DNA from 2 places in the Streptomyces sp. NBC_01006 genome. Region 2 is predicted to be linked to the other one. Evidence: riboswitches for the same ligand, from Rfam matches in the RefSeq annotation. Region 2 holds a riboswitch; the other holds the start of a gene.

Region 1 (7,775 bases), 1.7 Mb from region 2:
CACCTTCCCCCACGCCGTGGCCGCGGCCCCGCCCACCACCGTCGCCGGGATCACGTTCTCGAAGCCGAGGAACCGCGCCACGAACTCCGAAGCCGGCCGCTGCCACACCTCCAGCGGGGTCCCGGCCTGCGCGATCCGCCCGTCCTGCATCACCACCACCCGGTCGGCCAGGGCGAAGGCCTCCCCCTGGTCGTGCGTGACGGCCAGCACCGTGGTCCCGAGCCGGGAGAACAGCCCCCGCAGCTCCACCACCAGCCGCTCGCGCAGCCCCCGGTCCAGCTGCCCCAGCGGTTCGTCCAGCATCAGCAGCCGCGGCGAAGGGGCCAGCGCCCGGGCCAGGGCGACCCGCTGCTGCTCACCGCCCGACAGCGAGGCCACCGAGCGGCCCTGGGCTCCGGGGAGCCCGACCAGCTCCAGCAACTCCGCGACCTGGGCCTCGTACGCCCCCCGGGCAGAGCCCCGCATGCGCAGCCCGAACGCGACGTTCCCTCCCACGTCCCGGTGCGGGAACAGCTGATGGTCCTGGAACATCAGGCCGACCCCGCGCCGGTGCACCGGCACCCGCGCCTGGTCCGCCCCGCCCAGCAGGACCCGCCCCGCCGAGACCGGCTGGAGCCCGGCCACCACCCGCAGCAGCGTGGACTTGCCGCTTCCGCTGGGCCCGAGCACGCACACGATCTCGTGCTCGGCGACCTCCAGGTCGACCGCGTCGACGACGGCGCGCTCGCCGAAGCGGACCGACACCCCGGCCAGTTCGAGCAACGTCATCAGAACTCTCCCGAGGTCTTGTCGGGGCGCAGCCGCTCCAGCACCAGCAGGGACACCGCGCACACCAGCATCAGAATCGTGCTCAGGGCCATCGCCTGCCCGTAGTTCAGCTCACCGGCCCGCCCCAGCAGCCGCGCCACGGCCACCGGCAGCGTCGGACGGTCGGGCCGGGCGATGAAGACGGTCGCGCCGAACTCCCCCAGGGAGACGGCGAAGGCGAATCCGGCCGCGATCAGCAGCGCCCGCCGCACCAGCGGCAGGTCCACCTCCCGCCAGGCCCGCAGCGGGGACGCGCCGAGCACGGCGGCGGCCTCGCGCAGCCGCCCGTCCACGGCGCGCAGTACCGGCAGCATGGTCCGTACGACGAACGGCACGCCCACCAGCGCCTGCGCGAGCGGGACCAGGATCCACGAGGTCCGCAGATCCAGCGGCGGCTCGTCCAGGGTGATCAGGAACCCGAAGCCGACCGTCACCGCCGACACCCCCAGCGGAAGCATCAGCAGCGCGTCGAACCCGCGCACGAACCGGCCCGCGCGCCGGGTCAGTGCCGCGGCCGCGAGCCCCCCGATCACCAGGGCGATGGCGGTGGCGGCGAGCGCGTACTGGAGGGAGTTCCAGATGGCCTCCAGCGGGGGTACCAGAAACGTTCCGCCGCCCGCGCCCACGTCCTGGAGCGCCCGGTAGAAGCCGAACCCGTACCCGCCGGGCACGTCGAGGGAGCGCTCCACCAGCACCGCCAGCGGGGCCACGATCAGCAGCGCCACCGTCAGCAGCACCCCGCCCAGCAGGGCGCGCTGCCCCGGCCCGCTCGGCCGGTGCGCGGTCCGCGCCGGGTCGACCAGCCGCAGGGCGGTCTCCCGCCGGCGCACGGTCCATGCGTGGATACCGAGGATCAGGCCGACCGCCACGAACTGGACCATCGTGAGGACGGCGGCCGTCGGCAGGTCCAGCAGCTGCGCGGTCTGCCGGTAGACCTCCACCTCCAGGGTGGCGTACGAGGGCCCGCCGAGGATCTGCACGACGCCGAAGGAGGTGAACGTGAACAGGAACACCATCAGCGAGGCCGCGGCCACCGCCGGCCCGAGCGCGGGCAGCGTCACCCGCCGCCAGGCGGCGAACCGCCCGCCGCCCAGCACCCGGGCGGCCTCCTCCTGGCGCGGGTCCAGCTGCGCCCAGAGTCCGCCGACCGTCCGTACGACGACGGCGTAGTTGAAGAAGACGTGCGCGAGCAGGATCGCCCACACGGTGGTGTCCAGCCGGACGCCCCACAGCTCGTCGAGCAGTCCGCCGCGCCCGACCAGCGCCAGGAAGGCGGTGCCGACCACCACCGTCGGCAGCACGAACGGGACCGTGACCACCGCCCGCAGCAGCTGCTTGCCGGGGAACTCGAAGCGCGCGAAGACGTACGCGCCGGGGAGTGCGATCAGGAGCGTGAGCACCGTGGACGCGAGCGCCTGCCAGGTGGTGAACCAGAGCACGTCGGCGATGTCGGGCCGGGTCAGCACCTCGCCGATCCGGCCGAACTGCCAGCCCTCGTCGGTTTTGATCCCGCGGCCGACGATCGCGGCCACGGGGTAGGCGAAGAACAGCCCGAAGAAGGCGAGCGGCACGGCCATCAGCAGGAGCCTGACAGCCGTACCGCGCGCGCTCTCCTTCACGGGAGTGCTCTCGCGTCCTACTTCACGACGAGCGAGGACCATGCCTTGACCCACTGCTCACGGTTCTTGGCGATGGTCTCGGGAGCGACGTTTTCCGGCTTCTCGATGACCACGCCGTGCTTCGTGAACAGCTCCGGCAGCTTCGCGTCCTTGACCACCGGGTTCACGAACATCTGGAGCGGCATGTCCTCCTGGAACTTCTTGCTCACCAGGAAGTCGAGGAGCGCCTTGCCGCCCTCCTCGTTCTTCGCGCCCTTGAGCAGGCCCGCGAACTCGACCTGTCGGAAGCAGGTGCCGGTGGCCACGCCCGTGGGGGCCTCGGCCGGCTGCGGCTCCCCGTACAGGACCTCGACCGGCGGGCTGGAGGCGTACGAGACGACCAGCGGCCGGTCGCCCTTGGCCTTCTTGCCGCCCGCGGAGCCGGAGAAGCGCTCGTTGTAGGCCTGCTCCCAGCCGTCGACGACCTCGACGCCGTTGGCCTTGAGCTTGCTCCAGTAGTCCTTCCAGCCCTCGTCCCCGTACTTGCCGACGGAAGCGAGCAGGAAGCCGAGGCCCGGCGAGGAGGTCGCCGCGTTCTCGGTGACCAGCAGGTTCTTGTACTCGGGCTTGACCAGGTCGTCCAGCGTCTGCGGCGGGGCGAGCTTCTTGTCGGCGAAGTACGCCTTGTCGTAGTTGACGCAGATGTCGCCGGAGTCGATCGGGGTGACCCGGTGCTCCTTGTCGAGCACGTACTCGGGCTTCACGTCGGCCAGGCCCTTGACCTCGTACGGCGTGAAGATCCCGTTGTCGAGGGCGCGCGAGAGGAGCGTGTTGTCCACACCGAAGAAGACGTCGCCGCGCGGGGAGCCCTTGGTGAGGATCTCCTGGTTGAGGGCGGCGCCCGCGTCCCCGGACTTCAGGACCTTGACGGTGTAGCCGCTCTGCTGCTCGAACTCCTTGAGGACCGTGTCGGTCACGTTGAAGGAGTCGTGCGAGACGAGCGTGACCGTCTTGGACTTCGGCGCCTCGCTCCCGCCGGCCGCGGACTCGTCCTTGGCCTTGCCGCCGCCGCACGCGGCGAGCGTACTGACACCGAGGGCCGCGGCCAGCGCCGCACCCGCGATCTTCCTGGTGGTGCTCACGGAACATTCCTCCTGGGTTGACCAGGAGAAGACGCGGCCCTGCCCGGGCGCTCCGGTGGAGCGGGCGCCCGGGCAGGGCGCAACAGCTTGAGGTGGTGACCGAACTTCCTACCCAGAATGACCTGGGCAAGGTTCAGAGGGTCTGCGGCCGCTGTGCTTGTCCTAGATAGCGTGTTGCCGCACTCTCAGCGCTGTGGCGCTCCCCTGTCGGAATATGAGTATTCAGATATACGCGGGCCAGCCTACCGCTCGCTCGCGGCGAGCTGACCGCAGGCGCCGTCGATCTCCTGGCCGCGGGTGTCCCGTACGGTCACCGGCACGCCGTGGCGGGCGATGGCCTCCACGAAGGCCTTCTCGTCCTCGGGACGCGAGGCGGTCCACTTCGAGCCCGGCGTCGGGTTCAGCGGGATCAGGTTGACGTGGACGCGCTTGCCCTTGAGCAGCCGGCCGAGGAGGTCGCCGCGCCAGGCCTGGTCGTTGATGTCGCGGATCAGGGCGTACTCGATGGAGATCCGGCGGCCGGACTTCTCGGCGTACTCCCAGGCCGCGTCGAGGACCTCGCGGACCTTCCAGCGGGTGTTCACGGGGACGAGGGTGTCGCGCAGCTCGTCGTCCGGCGCGTGCAGCGAGACCGCGAGGCGGCACTTGAAGCCCTCGTCGGCGAAGCGCAGCATCGCCGGGACGAGGCCGACGGTGGAGACGGTGATGCCGCGCTGCGACAGGCCCAGGCCGTCGGGCTCGGGGTCGGTGAGGCGGCGGATGGCGCCGACGACCCGCTTGTAGTTGGCCAGCGGCTCGCCCATGCCCATGAAGACGATGTTGGACAGCCGGGCCGGGCCGCCGGGGACCTCGCCGTCGCGCAGCGCGCGCATGCCGTCGACGATCTGGTGGACGATCTCGGCGGTGGACAGGTTGCGGTCCAGGCCCGCCTGGCCGGTGGCGCAGAACGGGCAGTTCATGCCGCAGCCGGCCTGCGAGGAGATGCACATGGTGACCCGGTCGGGGTAGCGCATCAGCACGGACTCGACGAGCGTGCCGTCGTGCAGCTTCCACAGGGTCTTGCGCGTGGTGTCGTCGTCGCACGAGATGTGCCGGATGACGTTCATCAGCTCGGGCAGCAGTTCCTGCTGGAGCTTCTCCCGCGAGCCCGCCGGGATGTCGGTCCACTCGGCCGGGTCGTGCGCGTACCGGGCGAAGTAGTGCTGTGAGAGCTGCTTGGCCCGGAAGGGCTTCTCGCCGATCGCGGCGACCGCCTCGCGACGCTCCTCGGGCGTGAGGTCGGCGAGATGCCGGGGCGGCTTCTTGGCCCCGCGAGGGGCGACGAAGGTGAGCTCTCCCGGGACAGGGCGGGCCATGGCTGGTACTCCTCGTAAGACGAAAGGCGCGCCGCAGAAGCAGCGCGCCTTTCAAGAGTAACCGCCCCGACCCACCCGAAGCCTTCGTACGTACGTCGTCCCAGCTCAGCGGGGTTGCCCTGGTGAACCGCCCGCCGGTCGGAAGCCGCGGGGCCCGGTTTCAGCCGGTGCCGACGAAGGCGGCGAGCAGCAGCCACACCACAGGGGCGGTCGGCAGCAGGGAGTCGAGCCGGTCCATGATGCCGCCGTGGCCCGGGAGGAGCGTGCCCATGTCCTTGATGCCCAGGTCCCGCTTGATCATCGACTCACCGAGGTCGCCCAGCGTGGCGCTGACCGCGACCGCGAGACCGAGCAGCAGGCCCTGCCACCACACGCCCCCGTCGATCAGGAACTCCATGCAGAGCGCGCCGGCCGCCATCGCGAAGGCCACCGCGCCGAGCAGCCCCTCGCGGGTCTTGCCGGGGCTGATGCGCGGCGCCAGCTTGGTCTTGCCGAAGCGCCAGCCCACCGCGTACGCCCCGGTGTCGCTGACCACGGTCAGCAGCAGGAACGTGACCACGCGCTCCGGCCCGTCGTCGGCGGTGAGCAGCATCGCGACGAAGGTGGCCAGGAAGGGCACGTAGAACGCCGCGAAGACGCCCGCCGTGACGTCCTTGAGGTAGTCCTCGGGCGGTTCGGTCATCCGCCAGACCAGGACCGCCAGCGCGGTCAGGGCCATGGCCACCCAGGCACCCTCGGCCCCCCGGACGTACCCGGCGATGACCATGGCGGCGCCGCCGACCGCGAGCGGGACGAGCGGCGCCTTGATGCCCTTCTTCTCCTGGAGCCGGGAGGTGAGCTCCCACAGGCCCACGACGACCGCGACGACGATGACGCCGACGAAGACCGCCTTGACGATGAACAGCGAAGCGAAGATCACCGCACCGAGGCCGACACCGACCCCTATGGCGGCACGCAGGTCTCGCCCCGCCCGCTTCTTCGGCGGCGGCGTGGCGTCCTGCGGTGCCTGCGAGGGCGGGGGCGGGGGGCTGGGCATGGGCTCCTGCGGCGGCGTCTCGGCGCGGAACGGGGGGCTGCCTTCGGCGGCGGCCCCCCGATCGCGTGCTTCCCGGTCGTCGAAGTCACGGCCGGCGGCATCGGGCACGATGGGCATGGGCCGAGTGTGCGTGCCCACCAGCGCATCGTATGCGGGACCCGCCGGAACCGGCTCCGTGGCCCAGGGAGAGTCGTTCATCAGACTTCGAGGAGCTCGGCTTCCTTGTGCTTGAGCAGCTCGTCGACCTGCGCGACGTACTTCGCGGTGGTGTCGTCGAGCTCCTTCTCCGCGCGGCGCACCTCGTCCTCGCCGGACTCCTTGTCCTTGACGAGCTTGTCGAGGGAGTCCTTCGCCTTGCGGCGGACGGCGCGGATCGAGACCTTGGAGTCCTCGGCCTTGGTGCGCGCGACCTTGATGTACTCCTTGCGGCGGTCCTGCGTCAGCTCGGGGAAGGTCACCCGGATGATATTGCCGTCGTTGCTGGGGTTGACGCCCAGGTCGGAGTCGCGGATGGCCTGCTCGATGTTGCGCAGGGCGCTCTTGTCGAACGGGGTCACGATCGCCATGCGCGGCTCGGGCACCGAGAAGGACGCGAGCTGGTTGATGGGCGTGATGGCGCCGTAGTAGTCCGCCACGATCTTGTTGAACATCGCCGGGTGCGCACGACCGGTGCGGATCGCCGCGAAGTCTTCCTTGGCGACGACGACGGCCTTCTCCATCTTCTCCTCGGCCTCGAGGAGGATTTCTTCGATCACCACGTGCTCCTGCATGTCAGATATGGATGGTTCAGGCGGGCGGGGCGGGCTCGGCCCAGTGGGGCCGGGCCCGGCGTCGAGACGCTCAGGCCCGGGTGCCCTGGTCGCTCACGAGCGTGCCGATCTTCTCACCCTTGACGGCGCGGGCGATATTGCCCTCGGCGAGCAGCTCGAAGACCAGGATCGGCAGCTTGTTGTCGCGGCACAGCGTGATGGCGGTGGCGTCGGCGACCTTCAGGTCGCGGGACAGCACCTCGCTGTACTCCAGCGCGTCGAACTTCACCGCGTCGGGGTTCTTCTTCGGGTCGGAGTCGTAGACCCCGTCGACACCGTTCTTGCCCATGAGCAGGGCCTCGGCGTCGATCTCCAGGGCCCGCTGGGCGGCCGTGGTGTCGGTGGAGAAGTACGGCATGCCCATGCCGGCGCCGAAGATCACGACGCGGCCCTTCTCCAGGTGCCGCACGGCGCGCAGCGGGATGTACGGCTCCGCGACCTGCCCCATGGTGATGGCGGTCTGCACACGGGAGTCGATGCCTTCCTTCTCCAGGAAGTCCTGGAGGGCGAGGCAGTTCATGACGGTGCCGAGCATGCCCATGTAGTCGGACCGCGCACGGTCCATGCCGCGCTGCTGGAGTTCGGCGCCGCGGAAGAAGTTTCCGCCGCCGATGACGACGGCGATCTCCGCGCCGTCACGGACCACCGCGGCGATTTCGCGCGCGATGGCATGGACGACGTCGGGGTCGACGCCCAGTCCTCCACCACCGGAGAAGGCTTCGCCCGACAGCTTCAGCATGAAGCGGCGGCCCTTCTTGTCGTGGTCGCTCTTGTCGTCGGAAGCGGTGTGGGGGTCCACGCCCTGATTCATGGAGATCTCCTCGTGCACATACGAAGAAGGCCATTGCCGGTGGGTCCTCGCGGTTCCCTCTACGGCAATGGCCTCCTCGTCAGATCTGCGGTCGTTCCGCGCGCACGCGGACGACTGCTTCAGACCCTACCGGGGTCCGGTGTCCGTCGTTGTAAGGACGGACTCAGATGCCGACCTTGATGCGCGAGAAACGCACCAGGGTGACACCGGCCTCGTC
Region 2 (7,775 bases):
CCATCCCCATCACCGCGGGCGATACCGCCGCAACCATGGCGATTTCCCTCCCTTTGCACCAGGAGGAACGGTTGCTTTATGTGGTCGATCGGCTACGGAGTGAAGTAGGCGCGCTGTTGAGCACCCTCTCGTTCTCTATCAGTATCTGAAAACTCACTCCTTGTGATCTGCATGAGCTTCCACCACCCTTGTCAAGAGGGCCCTGGGGGTTCATTCCTGGCCACTTCCACTACAGCGGGGTAGTCCATGCGCGAGTCGGTACAGGCAGAGGTCATGATGAGCTTCCTCGTTTCCGAGGAGCTCTCCTTCCGGATCCCGGTGGAACTCCGGTACGACACCCGTGACCCCTACGCAGTGCGCCTGACGTTCCACCTTCCCGGAGACGCCCCCGTGACCTGGGCGTTCGGGCGGGAGCTACTCCTCGACGGCATCAACAAGCCGTGCGGCGACGGTGATGTGCACATCGCCCCCACCGATCCCGAGGACCTGTCCGACGTCCACATCCGGCTCCAGGTCGGCTGTGACCGGGCGCTGTTCCGCGCCGGCGCCGCGCCGCTCGTCGCGTTCCTCGACCGTACAGACCGGCTTGTTCCGCTCGGTCAGGAGCGAAACCTCGGCGACTTCGAGGAGAACCTCGACGAGGCGCTGGACCGGATCCTGGCCGAGTCCCAGCAGAACGAGCAGAACGCGGGCTGAGCGGGTCGGCCGTACGAGCCGAGCGGACCGACCGTACGAGCCGAGCGGACCGTACGCGCCGAGTCGCCCCGGGCCCCCGAGCCACCCGGGTCTCTCAGCGCTTGCGCCGCCGCCCCCGGCCGCCGCGGACCGGCCCCGAAGCCGCTGCTCCGGCCGGGGATCCCGGCCGGTCGGCGGAGACCACCAGCGCGGCCAGCGCCGTGGTCACCGGAACCGAGGCCACCAGGCCGATCGACCCGACGAGGGTCCGTACGATCTCCTCCGCGACCAGCTCGCTGTTGGCCACCGAACCCATGCTGCTGTTCGCGATCGAGAACAGCAGGAGCAGGGGCAGCGCCGCGCCCGCGTAGGCCAGGACCAGGGTGTTGACCACCGATGCGATGTGGTCGCGGCCGATCCTGATGGCCGCACGGTACAAGGAGCGGGACCCCATCGACGGGTCGGCCTGGTGGAGTTCCCAGACCGCCGAGGTCTGGGTGACCGTCACGTCGTCCAGGACACCCAGGGATCCGATGATGATGCCCGCGAGCAACAGGCCGCTCATGTCGATCTCCGGGTAGAGCCCGTGGATCAGCCCGGTGTTGTCGTCGGTGTTCCCGCTGAGGAACGCCCAGTCGACGAACACCGAGCCCAGCAGCCCGATCAGCAGCAGCGAGACGAGCGTGCCCAGAACGGCGACGGAGGTACGGGCGCTCAGGCCGTGGCACATGTAGAGCGCGATGAGCATGATGGCGCTGGCTCCGACGACCGCGACGACCAGCGGGTTCGAGCCCTGCAGGATCGCCGGGAGGATGAAGAGGGTCAGCACGCCGAAGCTGACGACCAGCGCGATCAGCGCGAACAGGCCCCGCATCCGCCCGACGACGACCACCGCCACCGCGAAGAACGCGGCCAGCACCGCCAGGGGCAGCTTGCGGTTCACGTCGACCACGGAGTACTGGAGATCCCGCGGGGCGTCCGGCGCGTAGGCGACGACCACCTCCTGGCCGTCCTTCAGCTGCCGTGGTGCGCCCGGCTGGATGATCTCGAAGAAGGTGCGGCCCTTGTCGGGTCCGGTGGTGACCTCGATGGTGGCCTTCTTGCACTCGCCGGTCTGCGCGGCCTTGGCCTCGCGTCCCTCCGGGGTGGAGACGCTGCCGGTGGCCGGCACTTGCGAGGCGTTCACGGATTTGCAGTCGACCTGCTCGAGCGCGGTGACGACGCCTTGCTGGGTCTGCCGGTCGAAGCCCACCCCGGAGCGCTCGTGGGCGGGGGCACCGCCCGGCCAGAGCACCACCATGCCGACGAAGACGGCGACGGCGAACGGGATCAGGACCGCCGCGATGACCTTGCGCAGGTGCTTCGAGACGGGGGCCGCCGGTCCGTGGCCGTGGGAATGACCGTGGGAGTGGCCCTGGTCCGGGATCCGGGCATGCTCGTGGTCATGCCCGTGGCCCACGTGTGCGTGGTCGGTGTGACCCGTGGGCTCGGTGGGCTCGGTGGGAGGCTGCGGCGAGGACGTCACCGGCAGATCATCGCAAGAGTTGAGGGGGCCCACTGTTCAGCACGCCACAGATGACGCTAGCGTGGGGGCACCTTTGCACAACGCGGGAGCTCGGAGCACCGGGCTGAGAGGGCGCTGATCACCGTACGCGCAGCACATATGCGTACGGGAAGAGGCTGCGTCGACCGCCGAACCTGTTACCGGGTAATGCCGGCGTAGGGAGATCAGGTCTCATGACCATTCATGACGCACGCACGCCTGCCGTCAGCCAGGACGGCGACGGCCACACCGAGCGCCAGCCGGGCTGGCACAAGGGCTACGTGGCGGGCTCCCGCCCCGACATCCGGGTGCCGGTCCGCCAAGTCCACCTCACCAACGGCAAGGACGTGACGCTCTACGACACGTCCGGGCCGTACACCGACCCGCAGATCGAGACCGACGTACGGCGCGGGCTGCCGCCGCTGCGCGAGAACTGGATCATCGGCCGCGGCGACACCGAGGAGTACGCGGGCCGCCCCGTGCGCCCCGAGGACGACGGCATCAAGCACACCTCGCCGCGCGGTGGCCTCAAGAACCTCGACGCGGTCTTCCCGGGCCGCCCGCGCCAGCCCCGCCGAGGCCGTGGCGGCGCAGCCGTCACGCAGCTCGCGTACGCCCGCCGCGGTGAGATCACCCCGGAGATGGAGTACGTCGCGATCCGCGAGAACGTCTCCCCCGAGGTCGTCCGCGAGGAGATCGCCGCCGGCCGAGCGGTGCTTCCGGCGAACGTGAACCACCCGGAGATCGAGCCGATGATCATCGGCAAGCGGTTTCTGGTGAAGGTCAACGCCAACATCGGCAACTCCGCCGTCACCTCCTCCATCGAGGAGGAGGTCGACAAGATGACCTGGGCGACCAAGTGGGGCGCCGACACGGTCATGGACCTCTCGACCGGCCGCAACATCCACACCACCCGCGAGTGGGTGCTGCGCAACTCCCCGGTCCCGATCGGCACCGTGCCGCTGTACCAGGCGCTGGAGAAGGTCGACGGCCGTGCCGAGGACCTGACCTGGGAGATCTACAAGGACACGGTCATCGAGCAGGCCGAGCAGGGCGTCGACTACATGACGGTCCACGCCGGCGTGCTGCTGCCGTACGTACCGCTGACCGCCCGCCGCAAGACCGGCATCGTCTCCCGCGGCGGCTCGATCATGGCCGCGTGGTGCCTGGCGCACCACAAGGAGAACTTCCTCTACACGAACTTCGAGGAGCTCTGCGAGATCCTCGCGGCGTACGACGTCACGTACTCGCTGGGCGACGGCCTGCGTCCCGGCTCCATCGCGGACGCCAATGACGCGGCGCAGTTCGCGGAGCTGAAGACGCTGGGCGAGCTGAACACGATCGCCAAGCGGCACAACGTGCAGACCATGATCGAGGGCCCGGGCCATGTCCCGATGCACAAGATCAAGGAGAACATCGACCTTCAGCAGGAGATCTGCGAGGAGGCGCCGTTCTACACGCTCGGCCCGCTGACCACGGACGTCGCCCCGGCGTACGACCACATCACCTCCGGCATCGGCGCCGCGATGATCGCCTGGTGGGGCACCGCGATGCTCTGCTACGTCACGCCGAAGGAGCACCTGGGCCTGCCCAACCGCGACGACGTGAAGACCGGCGTCATCACGTACAAGATCGCTGCGCACGCGGCGGACCTGGCCAAGGGGCACCCGGGCGCCCAGGAGTGGGACGACGCCCTGTCGGACGCGCGGTTCGAGTTCCGCTGGGAGGACCAGTTCAACCTGGCCCTCGACCCGGACACGGCCCGTGAGTTCCACGACGAGACGCTCCCGGCCGAGCCGGCCAAGACCGCGCACTTCTGCTCCATGTGCGGTCCCAAGTTCTGCTCGATGAAGATCTCCCAGGACATCCGCCGTGAGCACGGCGGCGACCTGAAGGCCGATGAGATCGAGGCGGGCATGGCGGAGAAGTCCGCCGAGTTCGCGGCGAGCGGCAACCGGGTGTACCTCCCGCTGGCCGACTGACCCGCCCGTGGCGGCCGGCGCTGCTCTGGGGAGGTTGAGGGGGCTTCCCAGGGCAGTGTCCCGGCGTGACGCGATGTTTCACGTGAAACAAGGACGGACGGCCCACTGCGGGCCGCGGCGCTACTGCGTGCCGCCGTCCGGGCTGCTGAAGTCCGGGCTGGTGAAGTCCGGCGGGGTGTAGCCGGGGCGGGGGCCCTGTGAGGGGGACCCCGGGCTGGTGAAGTCGGGCCGGGTGTATCCCAGGTTGGGGATGCGCCCGGCCTTCGGCGTGTGCGGGGCCGGATACGCCGGCGCCGTGCTCGGATCGGCCAGCGCGTCCCGCAGGAACGGCAGGATGCCCCGCTCCAGCAGGGCATGCCGCCAGGCCTCGCGGGCCCGCGCGACCTCGTCGGGTATCGCGTCGGACTCGTCCTCGGCCACCACCTCGGTCGCCCGGTTGCGGACGGCCGTCACCAGCAGTCCGATCACCGCGAACAGCAGCGAGACCACGGTCAGCGCGCCGAACAGCCAACCCGCCGTCAGCATCGTGTTGGCGAAGGCCGGTTCGGGTTCGACCGCCTTCAAGACGTAGCCCACGAGCAGGAAGATCAGCATGGCGGTGCCGGCGAGGACCGGTGCCAGTACCGCGACCACGGCACTGACGCCCGCGCCGTCCTCGCCCTGCTGACCGGCACCCTGGTCCCCGGCCGAACCGGGGGTGGACAGGACTTCATCGCGCCGCTCTCCGCGGAGTTTCACGTAGTGGTCGTACTCGGCCGCGGCCGCGGCCGTCAGCAGCGCGCTGGCCCCGATGGCCATCGTGCGCAGTTGTTCGGCGTTGAGGCGCTCGCCGAGGGTGGCGAGCTCGGGCCGTTCGTGCGCGGTGCGCAGCGCCTCGTCGAGGAGCCGATCGAACTCGGGTCGGTCTTCGGTCAGCAGGTGCGGAGCGCTGTTCATGTGCATCCCCCGATGCTCCGTAGGGACCGGTTTGCCCGCGTAGACCCGGGCGCCGGCACAAACGGAGGAGAGCCTGCTACGGATAGGGCGATGGTAGAGCGCCCATGCCACGCCGTGACAGGGGCTTTCCTGAAATTACCCCCGTTCTGATAACCCTCAGTCGTTCAACGGGAGTTGCACGACCAGCAGTTTGCCCGCCATCGTGACCCCGCCGTCCATGGCGATGGCGAGTCCCTCCGCGTACACGTGGGGGCCGTTCACGGCCTCCGGTCCGCGCGACTCGTCGCCGTCCTCGGTGCCCACCTCGCCCAGCAGGTACGGGATCGGGCTGTGTCCGTGCACGACGCGGCCACCGCCGTAGGTGTCGAGGAGTTCGCGTACGGCCTGGGGGCCGGTCTCCTCGTCGCGGAAGGCGAACCGCTTGGTGAACTTGCGGAACAGGTCCCAGGTGATGTCGGCGTCGTTGCGGTTGAGCAGCTCGTGGATGGTGTCGTTGACGTCCTCGATGGAGTCGCCGTAGTCGAGGTACGCGGTGGTGTCGGAGTGCAGCAGCAGGTGCCCGTCCTCCAGCACGGCCGCGTCCAGCCGCTGCATCCACTGCAGGTGCACGTCCTCCAGGCGCTCCATGTCGGTGCGCTGGCCGCCGTTGAGGAGCCAGGCGGCCTGGAAGGTGGCGGTTCCCGCGCCCGAGGCGACGGGGGTGTCGCCGAACCGCTTGGCGCCGATGAGCAGCAGTTCGTGGTTGCCCATGAGGGCCTTGCAGTAGCCGCCCGCGGCGGCGGCCTCGGCGGACAGTCGCATGACGAGGTCGATCACGCCGATGCCGTCGGGGCCGCGGTCGGTGAAGTCGCCGAGGAACCAGAGGCGGGCGTTACCGGCCGACCAGCGGCGGTCGGCGTCGATGAGCCCCTGGGCCTGGAGTTCGTGGACGAGCTCGTCCAGATAGCCGTGCACGTCGCCGACCACGTACAGCGGTCCGGGGCCCGCGGCCGGGGACTCCTGGGGAACGTACTGGACCTGGACGGTGTCGCCCGGTCCGCCGCGGCCGATGATCGGCAGATCGCGGTGGGTGGGGGTGTAGCCCTCGTCGAGATCGTCCCCGTCCGCCGGGGCCGGTCCGCCAGCGGCGGGGTCCTGGCCCATGGGCGGCTGCGGGGGTACGGAGGGCTGTGGGGGCAGAGGCGGGTGAGGGGGCACCGGCGCGCCCTCCCCGTAGTACGCGGGGTACTCGCCGTACACCGGGGCCTCTTCGGGAAGCGCGCCGGGCACTCCGTACGGGACGGGCTCGGTGACCGGAACTCGGAAGTCCCGCAGCGTCTCCGTCCGCATCGCGGGTCCCTGACCGGCCCCCTGAGTCATCGACCCCTCCACCACCGTCGCGCTGCCGTACACCTGCGGACCCCTGGCCTCCTGGGCGGAGGGTCCGTGATGTCGTGCGCCCATCATAGGAATGCGGCTCGCGCTCTGTGACGCACCAGGGGTGGTGAATCCTGGGCGGAACCAACAGTTCCTGCCGCTTTCTACCGAAATGGGTGTTGCGAAAATCCCCGGCGGGGCCATTGGCCCCGCCGGTATCGCGCTGCGGCGGTCAGTCCTTGGCCGGTGAACGGGGCGGGCTGACGGTCGTACGGGGCTGCCTGCGCTGCGAGGACGTACGGACGATCAGCTCGGTCGGGACCACCTGTTCGACCGGGCGGCCGGTGTCGACCCCCTCGATGGCGTCGATCAGCAGCTGTACGACGGCGGTGCCGATGCGGCGCGGTTTGAGGGAGAGGGTGGTGATGGGCGGTTCGGTGTTCGCGTACACGGTGGACTCGCTGCAGCAGACGAGCAGCAGGTCCTCGGGGACGCGCAGGCCGTAGCGCCGGGCGGCGGCCAGCAGATCGGTCCCGTTGGGGTCGAAGAGCCCGTAGACGGCGTCGGGCCGGTCCGGCCGGGCGAGCAGCCGGTCCGCGGCGACGGCGCCCGCGCACGGATCGTGGGCGGGGTAGGACTCGTAGACGGGGTCCTGGCCGACGCGCTCGCACCAGTTGAGGTAGGCGGTGGTGGACAGCCGGGTGTAGGTGTCCGTGGTCGTGCCCGTCAGCAGCCCGATCCGGCGGGCGCCGGCGGCGGCGAGGTGGTCGAGCAGGTTGAGTACGGCGGCCTCGTGGTCGTTGTCGACCCAGGCGGTGACGGGGAGGGAGCCGGCCGGGCGGCCGTCGGAGACGACGGGGAGGCCTTGGCGGACCAGTTCGCTGACGACGGGATCGTGGTCGGAGGGGTCGATGACGACGGTGCCGTCGAGGGCCACGTTGGACCACACGTCGTGTCGGGAGGTGGCGGGGAGGATGACGAGGGCGTAGCCGCGGGCGAGCGCGGCGGAGGTGGCGGCCCTGGCCATCTCGGCGAAGTACGCGAATTCGGTGAAGGTGAAAGGTTCATCCCCGTACGTGGTCACGGTCAGGCCGATGAGGCCCGACTTGCCGGTACGGAGGGTGCGGGCCGCGGCGGAGGGGCGGTAGCCCAGCCGATCGGCGACCTCGCGAACGTGGCGGCGGGTGGCGTCCGGCAGCCGTCCCTTGCCATTGAGCGCGTCGGAGACGGTCGTGATCGAGACGCCCGCCGCGGCGGCCACGTCCCTGATGCCGGCCCGGCCC

Evidence for each region. Region 2 has a riboswitch for thiamine pyrophosphate ahead of thiC (phosphomethylpyrimidine synthase ThiC). Riboswitches for the same ligand answer to the same signal wherever they lie in the genome.
Region 1: another riboswitch for thiamine pyrophosphate. It lies ahead of OG509_RS27105 (thiamine ABC transporter substrate binding subunit); the one in region 2 lies ahead of thiC (phosphomethylpyrimidine synthase ThiC).

What each region holds. Positions count from the first base shown of each region.
Region 1 covers NZ_CP108700.1:5,880,427-5,888,201, reverse strand. Annotated here, with positions in the region: gene OG509_RS27115 (ABC transporter ATP-binding protein) at 1-768, opposite strand, end outside; gene OG509_RS27110 (ABC transporter permease) at 768-2,384, opposite strand; gene OG509_RS27105 (thiamine ABC transporter substrate binding subunit) at 2,444-3,547, opposite strand; TPP riboswitch at 3,635-3,763, opposite strand; gene rlmN (23S rRNA (adenine(2503)-C(2))-methyltransferase RlmN) at 3,790-4,902, opposite strand; gene OG509_RS27095 (phosphatidate cytidylyltransferase) at 5,063-6,136, opposite strand; gene frr (ribosome recycling factor) at 6,136-6,693, opposite strand; gene pyrH (UMP kinase) at 6,779-7,558, opposite strand; gene tsf (translation elongation factor Ts) at 7,722-7,775, opposite strand, start outside.
Region 2 covers NZ_CP108700.1:4,137,427-4,145,201, reverse strand. Annotated here, with positions in the region: gene OG509_RS18925 (IclR family transcriptional regulator) at 1-149, shown strand, start outside; gene OG509_RS18920 (SsgA family sporulation/cell division regulator) at 247-696, shown strand; gene OG509_RS18915 (YibE/F family protein) at 791-2,200, opposite strand; TPP riboswitch at 2,273-2,418, shown strand; gene thiC (phosphomethylpyrimidine synthase ThiC) at 2,413-4,200, shown strand; gene OG509_RS18905 (hypothetical protein) at 4,321-5,142, opposite strand; gene OG509_RS18900 (metallophosphoesterase) at 5,293-6,510, opposite strand; gene OG509_RS18895 (LacI family DNA-binding transcriptional regulator) at 6,725-7,775, opposite strand, start outside.